DNA from 3 places in the Bradyrhizobium sp. LeoB3 genome. Region 1 is predicted to be linked to each of the others. Evidence: predicted binding sites of a transcription regulator. Region 1 holds the regulator's gene; each other region holds the start of a gene.

Region 1 (5,244 bases):
GTTCATGCAAGGCATGCGCGATGCGATCGATGCGCGGATCCGCAACGTGCTCGAAGGCGACAATCGCGCGATCGCGACCGCACTCCTGACCGGCCGGCGCGATGCGATCTCCGAGCCGGTGAATGATGCGATGTTCATTTCGGGGCTCGGCCACGTGCTCTCGATCTCGGGCTATCACATGGCGGTGGTCGCGGGCGTGGTCTTCTTCGCAGTCCGCGCCTTGCTCGCACTGTTCCCGGTGCTCACTGTGGGCTTTCCGATCAAGAAATGGTCCGCCGCGGCGGCGCTGGTCGCTGCCGCCTTCTATCTGCTGCTGTCGGGAGCGGAGGTCGCGACCCAGAGATCGTTCTTCATGACGGCAGTGGTGCTGATCGCCGTCATGGTCGACCGCCGCGCGGTGACGTTCCGGACGCTCGCCGTCGCGGCCATGATCGTGCTCGCGATCGCACCGGAAGCACTGGTTCATCCGAGCTTTCAAATGTCGTTTGCGGCCACCCTCGGGCTGGTGGCGCTGGTGCAGATTGGCATGCCGCATCTGTTTGCCGCGCCCGATCATTCCGCGACCGCGCGGATCGCGCTGTGGGGCGGGCGCGAGATTGCGATGCTGCTGCTGGCCTCGCTGGTAGCGGGGCCGGCGACCACGCCCTATGCCGCCTTTCACTTCCATCGAGTGGCGCCCTTCGGCGTGCTTGCCAATCTGGCGGCGATGCCGGTGGTGTCGGCGCTGGTGATGCCGGCCGGGCTCCTCGGCTTGCTGGCGATGCCGTTCGGTTTCGACGGCGTGTTCTGGGCGATCATGGGCAGCGGCATCGACTGGATGATCGTGGTTGCGCAATGGGTCGCCGCGCTGCCGGGCGCAGTCGGCCACGTCAGTGCGTTCGGGATCGGCCCGCTGATCGCCGCGAGCCTGGGCGTCATCCTGCTCGGGCTGTTGCGCACGCCGCTGCGCTTCGTCGGCGCGGCGGTGCTTCTCATTGCGGTGGTCTGGGCGGTGAGGGCGCCGCAACCCGACATCCTGATTTCCGGCAACGGCCGCAATGTCGCCGTTCGCGGCGGTGACGGGCGGTTGCACCTGATGCGGACCGCGAAGGACGCGTTTCTCGCCAAGGAGTGGCTTGCCGCGGATGCCGATGCCCGCACTGCAAGCGACCCGTCGCTCACGGAGGGCGTCTCATGCGATGAGGGCGGCTGCGTGACCCCGGCCGCGGGCGGCGCGTTCATCGCGCTCACGCAGCGATCCGAGGCGCTCGCGGACGATTGCGAACGGGCGGTGCTGATCGTGACCGCACGGCCGGTGCCACAAGGCGGTGCGGCGGCGGTCATCGATGCCGAGCGCCTGCGGCGGCAGGGCGGGCTGGCGCTGCGGCGGAACCGGAACGGCTTCGTCATCGATGCGGTCAAGCCCGCCGGCCTCGACCGGCCGTGGTCGCCTGCGGTGTCAGGCGAAGGCGAACCCGAGACCACGATCCGGATCCAAGGGGCACCCGCGCCGCGCGCCATCGATGCGACCCCGTCCGAGTCCGACCTGCAGCCGGAAGACTGAGCGCTCCCGTCAATCTCCACCGGCGTTGGCCGGCAGCTCGAAGGCGCCGAGCCGAAATTCGTCCGGACCGCCCGAATGCGACGGCACTTGCACGAGCGTGAAGCTCGCATCCGGAAATCGCTCCCAGATCGCGAGATCTTCCGCTGCGACGGTGAGCCAGCCGAACCTGAACATGTATCGGCCGGGCTGGGCCACCCGTCCGGCTTTTTGCCATGTGATCTTGGTGACCACCGATCATGCCCCTTGCGAATAGTTCAACAAAAAACCGCATGCGCCCCCGGATGGCCTCCGGGGCCGCTCGAATACTTTGCTTTTCACCCGCGGCAACGTCCCGCCGGCCGAGACCGGCGGCGCACGCTGCCCGAAGCTCTCAGCCGATGAACAGCGGGTTCGGCGCGGGGCGCTGCTCGACCGCCTTCGGTGCCGGCTCTGCAACATGATGCGTCACTGGCAATTGCAGCACGGTGGCCCGCTGCCCTTCGCAGAGCTGGGTCACCAGCACATGGCTGCCATCGGGGAATTCGATCGCGTCGTGATGACGATCCCGAATATGCGCATCGATCTGGTTGAACTTGCCGACACGGAAGCCGGTCGTCTTGGTCCAGATCCAGCGATTGTCGTAGCGGACGTTATCGGCGAACGCGAGTTCGGTCCCGGGAAGCATGCAGACTGCGACCGTCGGATCGCTTTCCGAAGCGAAGCCGCGGGTCGAGGTACCGCGGAAGGTGGTGGTGATAAGCGTCTCTCCGACTTGGGCGGGACGCGTCGCCACGGCGTGCAGGCTATAGTCACACATCGGATTGCTCCTCATTCGAGATAGCCGACCCGTGCCTGGGAAGAGGCGCAGGCCTCTATCAGAGTGGACGATAACTTATAAGCCTCTGCTCCGTTCTTGGCATTTGTACGGCCCGCGCCCTCTAGCCGTTCACAAACACGATAGGAGGCGCTGCCGGACATCTCCTTGCACCGAGAGTGCCCCGGCGAACTTACCGGGGCTCTTATTCTAATCACTCTAAATCGTTCTTGTCAGTGTCCTTGAGGGCAGAGCACCCACCAAAGTACCAGACGAGCTGCTGCGTCCTCGTCGGCTCAGTACTTGCGATAAAGCCCGATCAGCTTGCCCTGGATCCGCACCCGGTTCGGCGGCAGGATGCGGACTTCGTAGGCCGCATTGGCAGGCTCAAGCGCGATTGACGCGCCGCGGCGACGGAAGCGCTTCAGCGTCGCTTCCTCCTCATCGATCAGCGCCACCACGATGTCGCCGGTGTTGGCGGTGTCGTTACGCTGGATCAGCGCCATGTCGCCGTCGAGGATGCCGGCCTCGACCATGGAATCGCCGCGCACCTCGAGCGCATAGTGCTCGCCGGAGCCGAGCATGTCGGGCGGCACGCTGATGGTGTGGCTGCGGGTCTGCAGCGCCTCGATCGGCGTACCCGCCGCGATCCGGCCCATCACGGGAACGGCGACGGGACGGTTGCCATCATCCTCGGCCACGGCCGCGCTGGTCGTGCGCTTGCCGAGCGTGCCCTCGATGACGCTTGGCGTGAAGCCGCGGCGACCGTTGCCGGCGGCGGAGAGCTCGGGCAGTTTGATCACCTCGATCGCGCGGGCGCGGTTCGGCAGGCGGCGGATGAAGCCCCGTTCCTCCAGCGCCGTGATCAGGCGGTGGATGCCGGACTTCGAGCGCAGGTCGAGTGCGTCCTTCATCTCGTCGAACGAAGGAGGCACGCCGGCCTCTTTCAGCCGTTCGTTGATGAAACGCAGAAGTTCATACTGTTTGCGCGTAAGCATCGCGAGCATTCCCCCGGTTGGTAGCGTCGTTCGATCCGAGACTTGAGAAGAGCTGATCTCGGGAGTCACGCACTCCCATTCGTAGACAGCGAGTTTCGAAACAAATCATGAACGGACACTATATGTTCGATATGTGTTCCGCAACCACTTAATTTCTGGTGAACGCGACCAGAGATGCTCGGGCAGGTGTCGGTCGCGACGTCATTCGGGCAATCGGAGAATGTCGCAAGGCGCGCCTTTTGCTGCGGCTGGCGCGAATGGCGGACGGATCACAAGTGCCTGCGCCGCAGTGAGATTCCCAAGCAGCGAACTGTCCTGCTTGGTGACCGGCGTTGCGATCAGCGTGCCGTCGTCGCGCTCTTCGAGTAGCGCACGAAGATAATCTTCGCGCTGATCGTTGGCGGCGAGATCGCGGCCGAGCAGGGCGCTTTCCGTCACGTGATGAATCGCCGAGCGGCCGAGCAGGGCCCGAATCAACGGCACCAGGAACAGATAGGCGCAGACATAGGACGACACCGGATTGCCGGGCAGGCCGATCACTCGCATCGCGCCGAGCCGGCCATGCATCATCGGCTTGCCCGGCCGCATCGCGATCTTCCAGAACGCCATGGTCACGCCCTCGGCCTCGAGCGACGGTTTGACGAGGTCATGGTCGCCGACCGAAGCGCCGCCGGTGGTGATGAGGATGTCGGCGCCCGCGGCATGCGCGCGGCGGATGCCGTCAGTGGTGGCGGCAACCGTGTCGGCGGCGACCCCCAGATCGATCGCTTCAGCGCCTTCCGCACGCGCCATCGCCCGCAGCGCATAGCCGTTGGAATAGACGATCTGGCCTGGACCCGGAGAGGTGCCCGGCATCACGAGTTCGTCGCCGGTCGCGAGCACGGCGACCTTGGGTCGGCGCCGCACGGGGAGTTCCGGATAGTTCATTGACGCCGCCAGCGACAGCGCGCGGTCGGTCAGCCGGCTTCCGCGCCTCAGCAGCACGTCACCCTCGCGGAAATCGACGCCGGCGGGCCGGATATGCCGCCCGGCGACAGCGGCCTCGGTGATGGTGATGTGATCGCCATCGACCCGGGTGTCCTCCTGGATCACGACCGCATCGGCGCCGGCGGGAATGACGCCTCCGGTGAAGATCCGTGCCGCTTCCCGCGGACCAAGTTCCCGATCGAACGGCCGGCCCGCGGCGACTTCGCCGATCACCTTCAGCCGCGCGCTCAAGTCGGCGGCGTCGGCGGATCGCACCGCATAGCCATCCATCGCCGACATCGCCAGTGGCGGCTGAGTACGCTTTGCCGCGACGTCACGGGCAAGCGTGCGGTGATAGGCGGCATCGAGCGCGACCATCTCTTCCGGCAATGGTTCCGCGCCGGCGAGGACCGCGGCTAGCGCATCGGCGACCGGCATCAGGGCCACGGGCAACTCCTAAATTCCGAGCGCGACAAGCGCGTTCGTCACATCATCCGGCGATGTGACGTGAATGGCCGTGAGACCTATCGCCCGTGCGCCGCGAATGTTCTCTGCGGAATCGTCGAAGAACACGATGCGTGAGGCCGGCACGCCGATCGCCTTTATCACGTAGTCATAGGCGTCCGCGTCAGGTTTCCGTAGCCCGATCGTCGAGGAGAAGAAGATCTGGCGGAAGTGGCCGAGCACGTCCGAATAGGCTGTCGAGAAATGCTCGATATGGGGCGGATTGGTGTTCGAGAAAGCATAAAGCGGCAGACGCGTCTTGGCGCGCGCCAGGTGCTCGGCGATTCCCGGCATCTCGCCGGCGAAGATCGCGTTCCACCCTTCCAGGAACTGGGCGTCGGAGATGCCGATGCCGAGCGACTGCCGCAAGCTTGCGAAGAAGGCGGCGTCATCGATCTTGCCGACCTCGTGATGTCTGTAACTCTCGTCCATCACAAAGC
Region 2 (5,244 bases), on a different contig from region 1:
CAATGCTAGTTCGTGCTGACCATGCATAGGATGATGAGTGTCATCACATCATCGTGTGCGTTATTCTAGGGGATGGAGGCGAAAATCGATCAAGGCCGCGCGAAAGAACCGTGCGTTTTGAAAAGACTGCGTGAAGTGCCGGACAGTGCAGTGACTGCTTAGAAAAGAGGCCGTCAGAGCTTATACGCCGTGCGGAAGCCGCCCCAGTGCCGGCCGCGTACGCGGACCGGCACGTCGATCTCGCGCATCATCACCATGTTGCCATTGCCCATGTCGCGGGCGTAGCTCTGGATCAGATAGGCGCGCTGGTTGCGCCCGGCGGCGAGGCCGGCCGCGTCATTGAAGATGCGGCGGTTGCGGCTGTTGGCGGTGTTGAAGGCGACATCGCCCGGCCGCTGCGGGTGCGAATAGATCTTGTTGTGCACCGGCAGATAGCCGTTGCGGTCGATCATGGCGCAGAACGCCATCCGCGGATCCTTGGCGAGGAAAGCCTCCTGGAACGGCGGCAGCGCGCGCTCCGCCCAATCCAATATTTTTGTGCGGTACTGCATCGGATTGGTGCCGGATATCTCGACATAGTCGGTGTCGAACATGTCCTCGATCGTGACGGCGCCGCTCGCGATCCCGTTCTCGAAAATCCTGGTCAGCGCCACGCCCGCTTCCATCGCGCGCATGACGAACTCGGTGTTCTCGTCGCGGATCGCCCACAATTTGTCTTCGATCTTCTCGCGCAGCTCCAAGGTCAGCGCCTCGAAGCGTGCCTGCGCGCCGGCCTTGGTCTTGTCGGCGATCCGGATCTTGACGGCGCCGACATCCTGAAGTGTGGCGGCAAGGCTCTGGTGCAGTTGCAGGCGTTCGGCCTCGGGTCCCGAGATCAGGATGCCGTCCATGGATATCTCATAGACCGGCGCGGTGACGACGCTGCCGCGCGCTTGCATCTCGAGCTTGAGGTTGCAGGGCAGCCGCTCGCCCTTGCGTGGGTCTTCGCGCTCGCCCTGCCGCAGCAGCACCGCGCAGCGCGATTTCAGTTTTTGCGCAAAGCTGGTCACCGCGCGGCCGGCCTGGGCGACGTCCTTGCCATGCGCTTCGGCGTCCCTGGTGGCCTGATCGATCTCGGCGGCGCTGTCGCCGACCGCGACGATGAAGCTCGAGGCGGAGGAGGCATTCTGCGCGATCTCGCCGGTGGTCTTATGCTGCTCGGTCACCGCGCCGCTGACATGCGCGAACACCGGGCGGATCGCCTCGATCGCCTGCGCGATGCGGTGCACGGCATCGGCCGAGCCCGCGGCGTCCTTCTGCAGTGCCTCGATCTTCTTCGTGATCTCTTCGGTCGCGCCCTGGGTCTGCACCGCAAGCGCCTTCACTTCGGTCGCGACCACCGCGAACCCCTTGCCGGCGGCGCCGGCACGCGCGGCCTCGATGGTCGAGTTGAGGGCGAGCAGGGTGGTCTGCCGCGCGATCTGCGCGATCAGGTTGACGACGTTGCCGATCGCGGCGGAGGATTCGCGCAGGCGGTCGACATTGGCGCGGGCCTCGCGCGCCGCGGCGCCCGCTTCGTCGGCGAGCCGGCCGGCGTCGCGCACCTGCGCGCCGATCCCCTGCGCCGAATCGGTGAACTTGTCGGCCGCCTGCGAGAAGGTCTCGGCCGTAGTCTGCGCCGCATTGGTGCGGCCGGTCAGCGCATCCGTGCGCTCGCGGATGGTCGCAAGCGTCGCCGCGGTTGCCTCGGCCCCGCCGGCCACGGATTGGGCGGCACGCTCGAGTTGCCGGATCATGCCGCCGAGCTCGAGTTCGAGCAGTTCCAGGATCTCCTGCGCCGAACTGGTATCGGGGGAGGGGGTTATCAGCCGGCGCCGCCGCTGCGGTCGCAACCTTCGGCTCGACGGCTGCTGCCACGGGTTCCGGATCTCGCTTGCGAAACAAACCGAACGCCGCCATGGGGGTTCTCTTGCAAGTTGAAATGGACTGTCCGATTCTCCCATCCGTAGGTGAAATCGTGGTTAACGGCTGCCTGATTTTCCGGAAGGCGGCACGGCCGGCATGCCAGATCACGCCGCAAGTCTTTGATTTTGGCCTGTCGGAGGCCTATAACGCCGCGCCTCACCCCCTTTTTGAAAGACGATTCCCAAGGGACCTCGCATGGCCGGCCATTCCCAATTCAAGAACATCATGCACCGCAAGGGCCGGCAGGATGCCCAGAAGTCGAAGCTGTTCGGCAAGCTGGCCCGCGAAATCACGGTCGCGGCCAAGCTCGGCACCCCCGACCCCGCCATGAACCCCCGGCTGCGCGCCGCGATCGTTGCCGCGCGGGCGGAAAACATGCCGAAGGACAATATCGAGCGCGCCATCAAGAAGGCCGCCGGTAATGAGGGCGAGAACTATGACGAGATCCGCTACGAGGGCTATGGCCCCGGCGGCGTCGCCGTGATCGTCGAGGCCCTGACCGACAACCGCAACCGCGCCGCCTCCGACATCCGCTCCTACTTCACCAAGTCCGGCGGCAATCTCGGCGAAACCGGCTCGGTCGCCTTCATGTTCGACCGGGTCGGCATCATCGAATATGACCACAAGGCCGCCTCCGACGATGCGATGCTGGATGCGGCGATCGAGGCCGGCGCCGACGACGTCGTGTCGAGCGAAAGCGGCCACGAGATCTACGCCTCCCCGGAATCCTACCGCGAGGTCGCGAAGGCGCTGGAAGCGAAATTCGGCGAGCCGCGCAAGGCGTCGCTGACCTGGAAGCCACAAAACACCGTCGCCGTCGATGACGAGACCGGCGAGAAGCTGCTCAAGCTGATGGATCTGCTCAACGACCACGACGACGTCCAGAACGTGTTCGCCAATTTCGAGATCTCGGACGCGCTGATCGCGAAGATGGGCGGGTAAGCCCATCTCTCGTGATACCGTCATGGCCGGGCTTGTCCCGGCCATCCACGCGTATCCACTCGTGCTGAAGGACGTGGATGCCCGGGACAAGCCCGGGCATGACGAGGTGGGTGCACCGCTTTCCCCGTGCATGACCTCCCCGTTTGTGTTTCGTTCTCGAAACGCAGCGGTTATCACTACCCCATGACAGTCCAGCCGATTCGCAAACCCGCCCGCATTCTCGGCATCGACCCGGGCCTCCGCCGCACCGGCTGGGGCGTGATCGAGGTCGAGGGCAATCGGCTGGTGTTCATTGGCTGCGGCTCGATCGAGCCGTCGGAACGGCTGCCGCTGTCGGGCCGGCTGCTCGCGATCCATGAGGGGCTGGCCGCCGTGCTCGGCGATTTCAAACCGGCGGAAGCCGCGGTCGAGCAGACGTTTGTCAACAAGGACGGTGTTGCGACGCTGAAACTCGGTCAGGCCCGCGGCGTCGCCATGCTGGCGCCTGCAATGTTCGGCATCGAGGTTGCCGAATATGCGCCGAACCAGGTCAAGAAAACCGTCGTCGGCGCCGGACACGCCGAGAAGAACCAGATCGCCGTGATGCTGAAGATCCTGCTGCCCAAGGCCGAGCCGCAATCGCCCGACGCCGCCGATGCACTCGCGGTCGCGATCACGCACGCCCATCACCGCCAAAGCACCGCATTGCGGCTGAGAGTAGCCAGCCTATGATCGGCAAATTGAAAGGCCTCATCGACTCCTATGGCGAGGATTACGTGATCCTCGATGTCGGCGGCGTCGGCTATCAGGTGCATTGCTCCGCGCGCACGCTGCAGGCGCTGCCCTCGCCGGGCGAGGCCGCGGTGCTCTCGATCGAGACCTATGTGCGCGAGGACCAGATCAAGCTGTTCGGCTTCCGCACCGACAACGAGCGCGAATGGTTTCGCCTGTTGCAGACCGTGCAGGGCGTCGGCGCCAAGGTCGCGCTCGCCGTGCTCGGCACGCTGCCGCCTTCCGACCTCGCGAACGCGATCGCGCTGCGTGACAAGGCCGCGGTGGCGCGCACGCCCGGCGTCGGGCCGAAGGTCGCCGAGCGCATCGTCAGCGAGCTGAAGGACAAGGCGCCCGCCTTTGCCAATGTCGATCCCGCCGTGGTCCATCTCGCCGGCGCCATCGACAACGAGCGCGCGCCGCGGCCGGTGACGGACGCGATCTCCGCATTGGTCAATCTCGGCTATGGCCAGCCGCAAGCCGCCGCCGCCATCGCCGCCGCCTCGCGCAGCGCAGGCGAGCAGGCTGAAACCGCGCAGTTGATCCGGCTGGGCCTGAAGGAACTGGCGAAGTGATGGCTCACCCTACGGGACTATGCCTTCGCACTGCCTGTTACTGTGCCCTCTCCCCTTGTGGGAGAGGGCAGCACCGGAATCGGCAACGAACACGATTGGGTGAGGGGTTTCTTTCCGCGAGCAGCTTGCCCGCCGCGACAACCCCTCATCCGTCGCGCATTGCATGCGCGCCACCTTCTCCCACAAGGGGAGAAGGGAAGGACGCGCGCTTTGCCCACCCTACGATCGTCACGGAATTGACGACATGAACCCGCCCTCCCGCATCGTCACCCCTGAGCGTCGCGCCGATGATGTCGGTGACACCGCGCTGCGTCCGCAATCGCTGTCCGATTTCGTCGGCCAGGCGCAGGCGCGCAAGAACCTTTCGATCTTCATCGAGGCCGCACGCAAGCGCGGCGAGGCGCTGGATCACGTGCTGTTCGTCGGCCCCCCGGGTCTCGGCAAAACCACGCTGGCGCAGATCGTCGCGCGCGAACTCGGCGTCGGCTTTCGCGCCACTTCGGGCCCGGTCATTGCAAAGGCTGGCGATCTCGCCGCGCTGCTCACCAATCTGGAAGAGCGCGACGTCCTTTTCATCGACGAGATCCATCGCCTGAGTCCCGCCGTGGAGGAGGTGCTCTATCCAGCGATGGAGGATTTCCAGCTCGACCTCATCATCGGCGAGGGTCCCGCCGCGCGCTCGGTGAAGATCGAGCTTTCAAAATTCACCCTCGTCGGCGCCACCACGCGCGCCGGCCTGCTGACCAATCCGCTGCGCGACCGCTTTGGGATTCCGATCCGGCTGAATTTCTACACCGAACAGGAGCTGGAGAAGATCGTCGCCCGCGGCGCCCGCGTGCTCAACATCGGCATGAGCCCCGACGGTGCCAATGAGATCGCCCGCCGCGCCCGCGGCACGCCGCGCATCGCCGGCCGCCTCTTGCGCCGGGTGCGCGACTTTGCTTCGGCTGCAGACGCCACGTCGGTCGACCGCGCCATCGCCGACCACGCGCTTTCCGCGCTCGAGGTCGATGCCGCTGGCTTAGATGCGATG
Region 3 (5,244 bases), on a different contig from region 1:
TCCTCGAACAACCAAACCCAATTGATATCAATGCGGATTTTGTAAAGAGCAACAAATTGATTTTGCGGGTGATTTTCGGTGAAACTTTACAAACCGCCAATCCTGAGCTCCTGCGCGCAGGAATCTTTACAAAATAAAACGGCGGGACTTCCAGTAACCCTTTGAGGGTTATCGAAAATCCCGCCGTAGTTTACAAAATATGTGAACCTGAGTCCTAGAACGGGATATCGTCGTCCATGTCGTTGTTGTTGCGGGCGCCGGCCGGCGCGGCGCGGCGTGGCGCGGAACTCGAGGGGCCGCTGACGCCGAAATCGCCGCCACCGCCGCCCATGTCGTCGGAGAAGCTGCCGCCACCGCCGCCCCTGCCGTCCAGCATCGTGAGGTTGGAGTTGAAGCCCTGCAGCACCACTTCGGTCGAATATTTCTCGACCCCGCTCTGATCGGTCCATTTCCGGGTCTGGAGTTGGCCCTCGACGTAAACCTTGGCGCCCTTCTTCAGATATTGCTCGGCGACCTTGGCGAGCCCTTCATTGAAGATGACGACACGGTGCCACTCGGTCTTTTCCTTGCGCTCGCCGGTGGCCCGGTCGCGCCAGGTCTCGGAGGTCGCGACGCTCAGATTGGCGATCGGACGGCCGTCCTGGGTCCGCCGGATTTCCGGGTCCTTGCCGAGATTGCCCACCAGAATGACCTTATTTACGCTTCCCGCCATCGCCGCTCTCCACTCAATCACTGGGCCGGCCGGTTAGACGGCGGCCACATTCAGTCTTCGCTAACCACATCTTACATTGCTGACGGACCCTATACGCTCGCCGACACCGTCGGGCGCAGCCATTCCCCGTCCATTGCGCGGTTATCCACATATAGCACCAGCCGCGCCATTGTTCCAGTTTTGTTCCATGCAACTTGACGTAATCGTGGTGACATTGTGGCCCAAATTTGGTGCAGCCAGGATGGAACCCGAAATCGACCCTCGGGTTCCATAAAACGTCAAGAAAATCATTAACTTATGTTGCCGGTACTTCGCCACGAAGTGTTGCGTTTCGGCGACGGTATTTCCGGTTGAATCGGAGTATATGCCTAAAACGACGGCGCGGCGCTCGCGTCTTTAATACCGTAACGCTTCGGGACCAAATTGAAGCGAACAAAGGCTGGAGAGCTACGATGAAGAAGTTTTTGCTTGGAACGGTTGCCTTGGTTGCGCTGGCTGCGCCCGCCTCGGCTGCCGATCTTGCCGCGCGCCCTTATGTCAAGGCTCCGCCGGCGCCCGTCGCCGTCGTCTACGACTGGACCGGGTTCTATATCGGCGGCAACGGCGGCTGGGGAACGAGCCGCAACCGCTGGGACGTCCTTGGTTTCAGTGACGGCTCCCATAACGCCGACGGCGGCACTGCTGGTGGTCAGATCGGCTATCGCTGGCAGACGGGCACCTGGGTGTTCGGCGTCGAAGGCCAGGGCAACTGGGCCGACTTCAAGGGCAGCAACATCAGCCTGCTGACGGGCATCGACACCAACGAGACCAGGGTCGACGCCTTCGGCCTGATCACCGGCCAGATCGGCTATGCTGCCAACAATGTGCTGTTCTACGTCAAGGGCGGCGCGGCCGTGGTCGCCGATCGCTACCGCGTGCGTGACGCCTTCACCGGTTTCCCGATCACCAACGACATCAACGACACCCGCTGGGGAGCCTCGGTTGGCGCTGGCATCGAGTACGGCTTTGCGCCGAACTGGTCGGTCGGCGCCGAGTACAATCACATCTTCCTGGGCAATCGCTCCTACGATTTCATCAACAATGGCTTCGCCGGCCCGGCCGGCAGCCTCTTCGCCACCGAGAATATCAAGCAGGACATCGACCTCGTCACCGTCCGCGTGAACTACAAGTTCGGCCTCGGCGGCGCTCCGATCATCGGGCGGTACTGATCTCGCGATCGGATATCAATCTTAAGAAAAGGCCGGCCTTGTGCCGGCCTTTTTGTTTGCGTGTCGTTAGTTCCGAGCCGCTCATCTGCGAAGCTCCGCTTGCGCGAGCCCTCTTGCTGCCAGCTACTGCCAAAGCTGCACGCAGGAAATGCGATCAGAAACAAATCGTTGATGATTCGCGCTGAGCACTGGAAATCGTCGCCCGTTCTTCCTATGTTCCGGCATCACCCCATCGGCGCCGTGGTAGGGATTTCCGACGACGCGCGCCCATAACGTGGCGCGCTTACAAGCGCCTGGAAATGCCGATATGGATGAAGTGCTCAGGGCGAAGCGCCAACCGACCGCCGGCTCCTCAACGCGTGCCATCACGATCCGCGGCGCGCGGGAGCACAATCTCAAGAACATCGACGTCGAGATTCCCCGCGACAAGCTCGTCGTCTTCACCGGCCTGTCCGGCTCCGGCAAGTCCTCGCTTGCCTTCGACACCATCTATGCCGAGGGCCAGCGGCGCTATGTCGAATCGCTGTCGGCCTATGCCCGCCAGTTCCTGGAGATGATGCAGAAGCCTGATGTCGACCAGATCGACGGCCTCTCGCCCGCCATCTCCATCGAGCAGAAGACCACCTCGAAGAACCCGCGCTCCACCGTCGGCACTGTCACCGAGATCTACGACTACATGCGCCTGCTCTGGGCCAGCGTCGGCGTGCCCTATTCGCCGGCCACGGGATTGCCGATCGAGAGCCAGACCGTCTCGCAGATGGTCGATCGCGTGCTCGCCTTGCCCGAGGGCACTCGCCTCTATCTGCTGGCGCCGGTCGTGCGCGGCCGCAAGGGCGAGTACCGGAAAGAGCTCGCCGAATATCTCAAGAAGGGTTTTCAGCGCGTCAAGATCGACGGCACCTTCCATGAACTCGCCGAAGCGCCGAGCCTCGACAAGAAGTTTCCGCACGACATCGACGTCGTGGTCGACCGCATCGTGGTGCGCCCCGACATCGGCCAGCGTCTCGCGGAGAGCTTTGAGACCGCGCTCAAGCTTGCCGAGGGCCTTGCGGTGATCGAATTCGCCGACGCCCCGGAGGCAGCTCCCGCGGAAGAAAAGAAGAAGACCGCAAAGATCCACGACAAGAGCGGACCGGAACGCATCCTGTTCTCGGAAAAGTTCGCCTGCCCGGTCTCCGGCTTCACCATCCCCGAGATCGAGCCGCGGCTGTTCTCGTTCAACAATCCCTATGGCGCCTGCCCCGCCTGCGGCGGCCTCGGCATCGAGCAGCATGTCGACGAGGACCTCGTCATTCCCGACAAGGATCTGTCCCTGCGCAAGGGCGCGATCGCGCCGTGGGCCAAGTCCTCCTCGCCTTATTACCTGCAGACGCTGACCGCGCTCGGCAAGCACTACAAGTTCACGCTCGACACCAAGTGGAAGGACCTGGCGAAGAAGACGCAGAACGCCATCCTGCACGGCTCCGGCGACGACGAGATCAAGTTCTCCTATGAGGACGGCGTCCGCTCCTACGACACCAAGAAGCCGTTCGAGGGCGTGATCACCAACATCAACCGCCGCTACCGCGAGACCGAGAGCGAGTGGGCGCGCGAGGAGCTGGCGAAATATTTCACCGACATTCCTTGCGCCGCCTGCAACGGCTATCGCCTCAAGCCGGAAGCGCTGTGCGTCAAGATCGGCGGCAAGCACATCGGTGAGATCGCTGACCTCTCGGTGAAGCGCGCCGGCGAGTGGTTCGAGACCGTGCCGGAAGCGCTGAACACGCAGCAGAACGAGATCGCCGCGCGCGTCCTGAAGGAGATCCGCGAGCGACTGACGTTCCTGCTCGACGTCGGCCTCAATTATCTCACGCTGTCCCGCTCCTCCGGCACATTGTCCGGCGGCGAAAGCCAGCGCATCCGACTCGCGTCCCAGATTGGCTCGGGGCTGACAGGCGTGCTCTATGTGCTGGACGAGCCCTCGATCGGCCTGCACCAACGCGACAATGCGCGGCTCCTGGATACGCTGAAGCGGCTGCGCGACCTCGGCAACACCGTGGTCGTGGTCGAACATGACGAGGACGCCATTCGCCTCGCCGACTACGTCCTCGACATCGGCCCGGGCGCCGGCATGCATGGCGGCCACATCGTCGCCCAGGGAACGCCCGCCGAGATCATGCGCAATCCGAAATCGCTGACCGGCAAATATCTCACCGGCGAGCTTTCGGTGCCGATCTCCGACCGGCGGCCGCCAAACCATCGCCGCACCATCAAGGTCGTCAACGCCCGCGGCAACAACCTGAAGAACGTCACGGCGGAGATTCCGCTGGGGCTGTTCACCTGCATCACCGGCGTCTCTGGCGGCGGCAAGTCGACGCTCCTGATCGACACGCTCTACAAGGCGATCGCGCGCAAGCTCAACAATGCCAGCGAAGCCGCCGCGCCGCACGACCGCATCGAGGGCTTGGAGCATATCGACAAGATCATCGACATCGACCAGTCGCCGATCGGCCGCACCCCGCGCTCGAACCCCGCGACATATACCGGCGCCTTCACGCCGATCCGCGAATGGTTCGCCGGCCTGCCCGAAGCCAAGGCGCGCGGCTACGAGCCCGGCCGCTTCTCCTTCAACGTCAAGGGCGGCCGCTGCGAGGCCTGCCAGGGCGACGGTGTCATCAAGATCGAGATGCACTTCCTGCCGGACGTCTACGTCACCTGCGACGTCTGCAAGGGCAAGCGCTACAACCGCGAGACGCTGGAGGTTCTGTTCAAGGGCAAGTCGATCGCCGACGTGCTCGACATGACCGTGGAAGAAGCCGCCGATTTCTTCAAGGCGGTGCCGCGCGTCCGCGAAACCTTCCAGACCCTGCACCGCGTCGGCCTCGACTACATCCACGTCGGTCAGCAGGCGACCACGCTGTCCGGCGGTGAAGCCCAGCGCGTCAAGCTGGCAAAGGAGCTATCAAAGCGCGCCACCGGCCGCACGCTCTACATCCTGGACGAGCCGACCACCGGCCTGCACTTCCACGATGTGGCAAAACTGCTGGAGGTGCTGCACGAGCTAGTCGCCCAGGGCAACACGGTCGTTGTCATCGAGCACAACCTCGAAGTCATCAAGACCGCCGACTGGGTGATCGACCTCGGCCCCGAAGGCGGCGACGGCGGCGGCGAAATCGTCGCCTGGGGTCCGCCGGAGGACATCGCCAAAGCGCCGCGCAGCTACACCGGCAAATTCCTGGCGCCGGTGCTGAAGAAGGCTAACAGTAAGCCACGCAAGAGCAGCGCGAGCGAAGCAGCGGAGTGAGGGTTTTCCGACTCTTCGGACGCGTTCCGGTGCAAATCGGT

What was found. The regulator LexA, encoded in region 1, represses DNA repair genes until DNA is damaged. The targets are predictions, from matches to a motif close to TGTTCNNNNTGTGTTCNG.
Region 2: the regulator LexA is predicted to act here: its motif matches at 3,027-3,044, upstream of ruvC (crossover junction endodeoxyribonuclease RuvC).
Region 3: the regulator LexA is predicted to act here: its motif matches at 2,124-2,141, upstream of uvrA (excinuclease ABC subunit UvrA).

The regions. Positions count from the first base shown of each region.
Region 1 is NZ_JBVBEF010000003.1:25,561-30,804, reverse strand. It holds gene ACZXDY_RS04205 (ComEC/Rec2 family competence protein) at 1-1,543, shown strand, start outside; gene ACZXDY_RS04200 (hypothetical protein) at 1,553-1,774, opposite strand; gene ACZXDY_RS04195 (hypothetical protein) at 1,914-2,339, opposite strand; gene lexA (transcriptional repressor LexA) at 2,633-3,334, opposite strand; gene ACZXDY_RS04185 (molybdopterin molybdotransferase MoeA) at 3,536-4,747, opposite strand; gene ACZXDY_RS04180 (HAD-IA family hydrolase) at 4,757-5,244, opposite strand, start outside.
Region 2 is NZ_JBVBEF010000041.1:19,301-24,544, reverse strand. It holds gene ACZXDY_RS24410 (methyl-accepting chemotaxis protein) at 174-1,871, opposite strand; gene ACZXDY_RS24405 (YebC/PmpR family DNA-binding transcriptional regulator) at 2,140-2,886, shown strand; gene ruvC (crossover junction endodeoxyribonuclease RuvC) at 3,070-3,597, shown strand; gene ruvA (Holliday junction branch migration protein RuvA) at 3,594-4,211, shown strand; gene ruvB (Holliday junction branch migration DNA helicase RuvB) at 4,456-5,244, shown strand, end outside.
Region 3 is NZ_JBVBEF010000054.1:53,752-58,995, forward strand. It holds gene ACZXDY_RS28625 (single-stranded DNA-binding protein) at 215-712, opposite strand; gene ACZXDY_RS28630 (outer membrane protein) at 1,165-1,920, shown strand; gene uvrA (excinuclease ABC subunit UvrA) at 2,228-5,203, shown strand.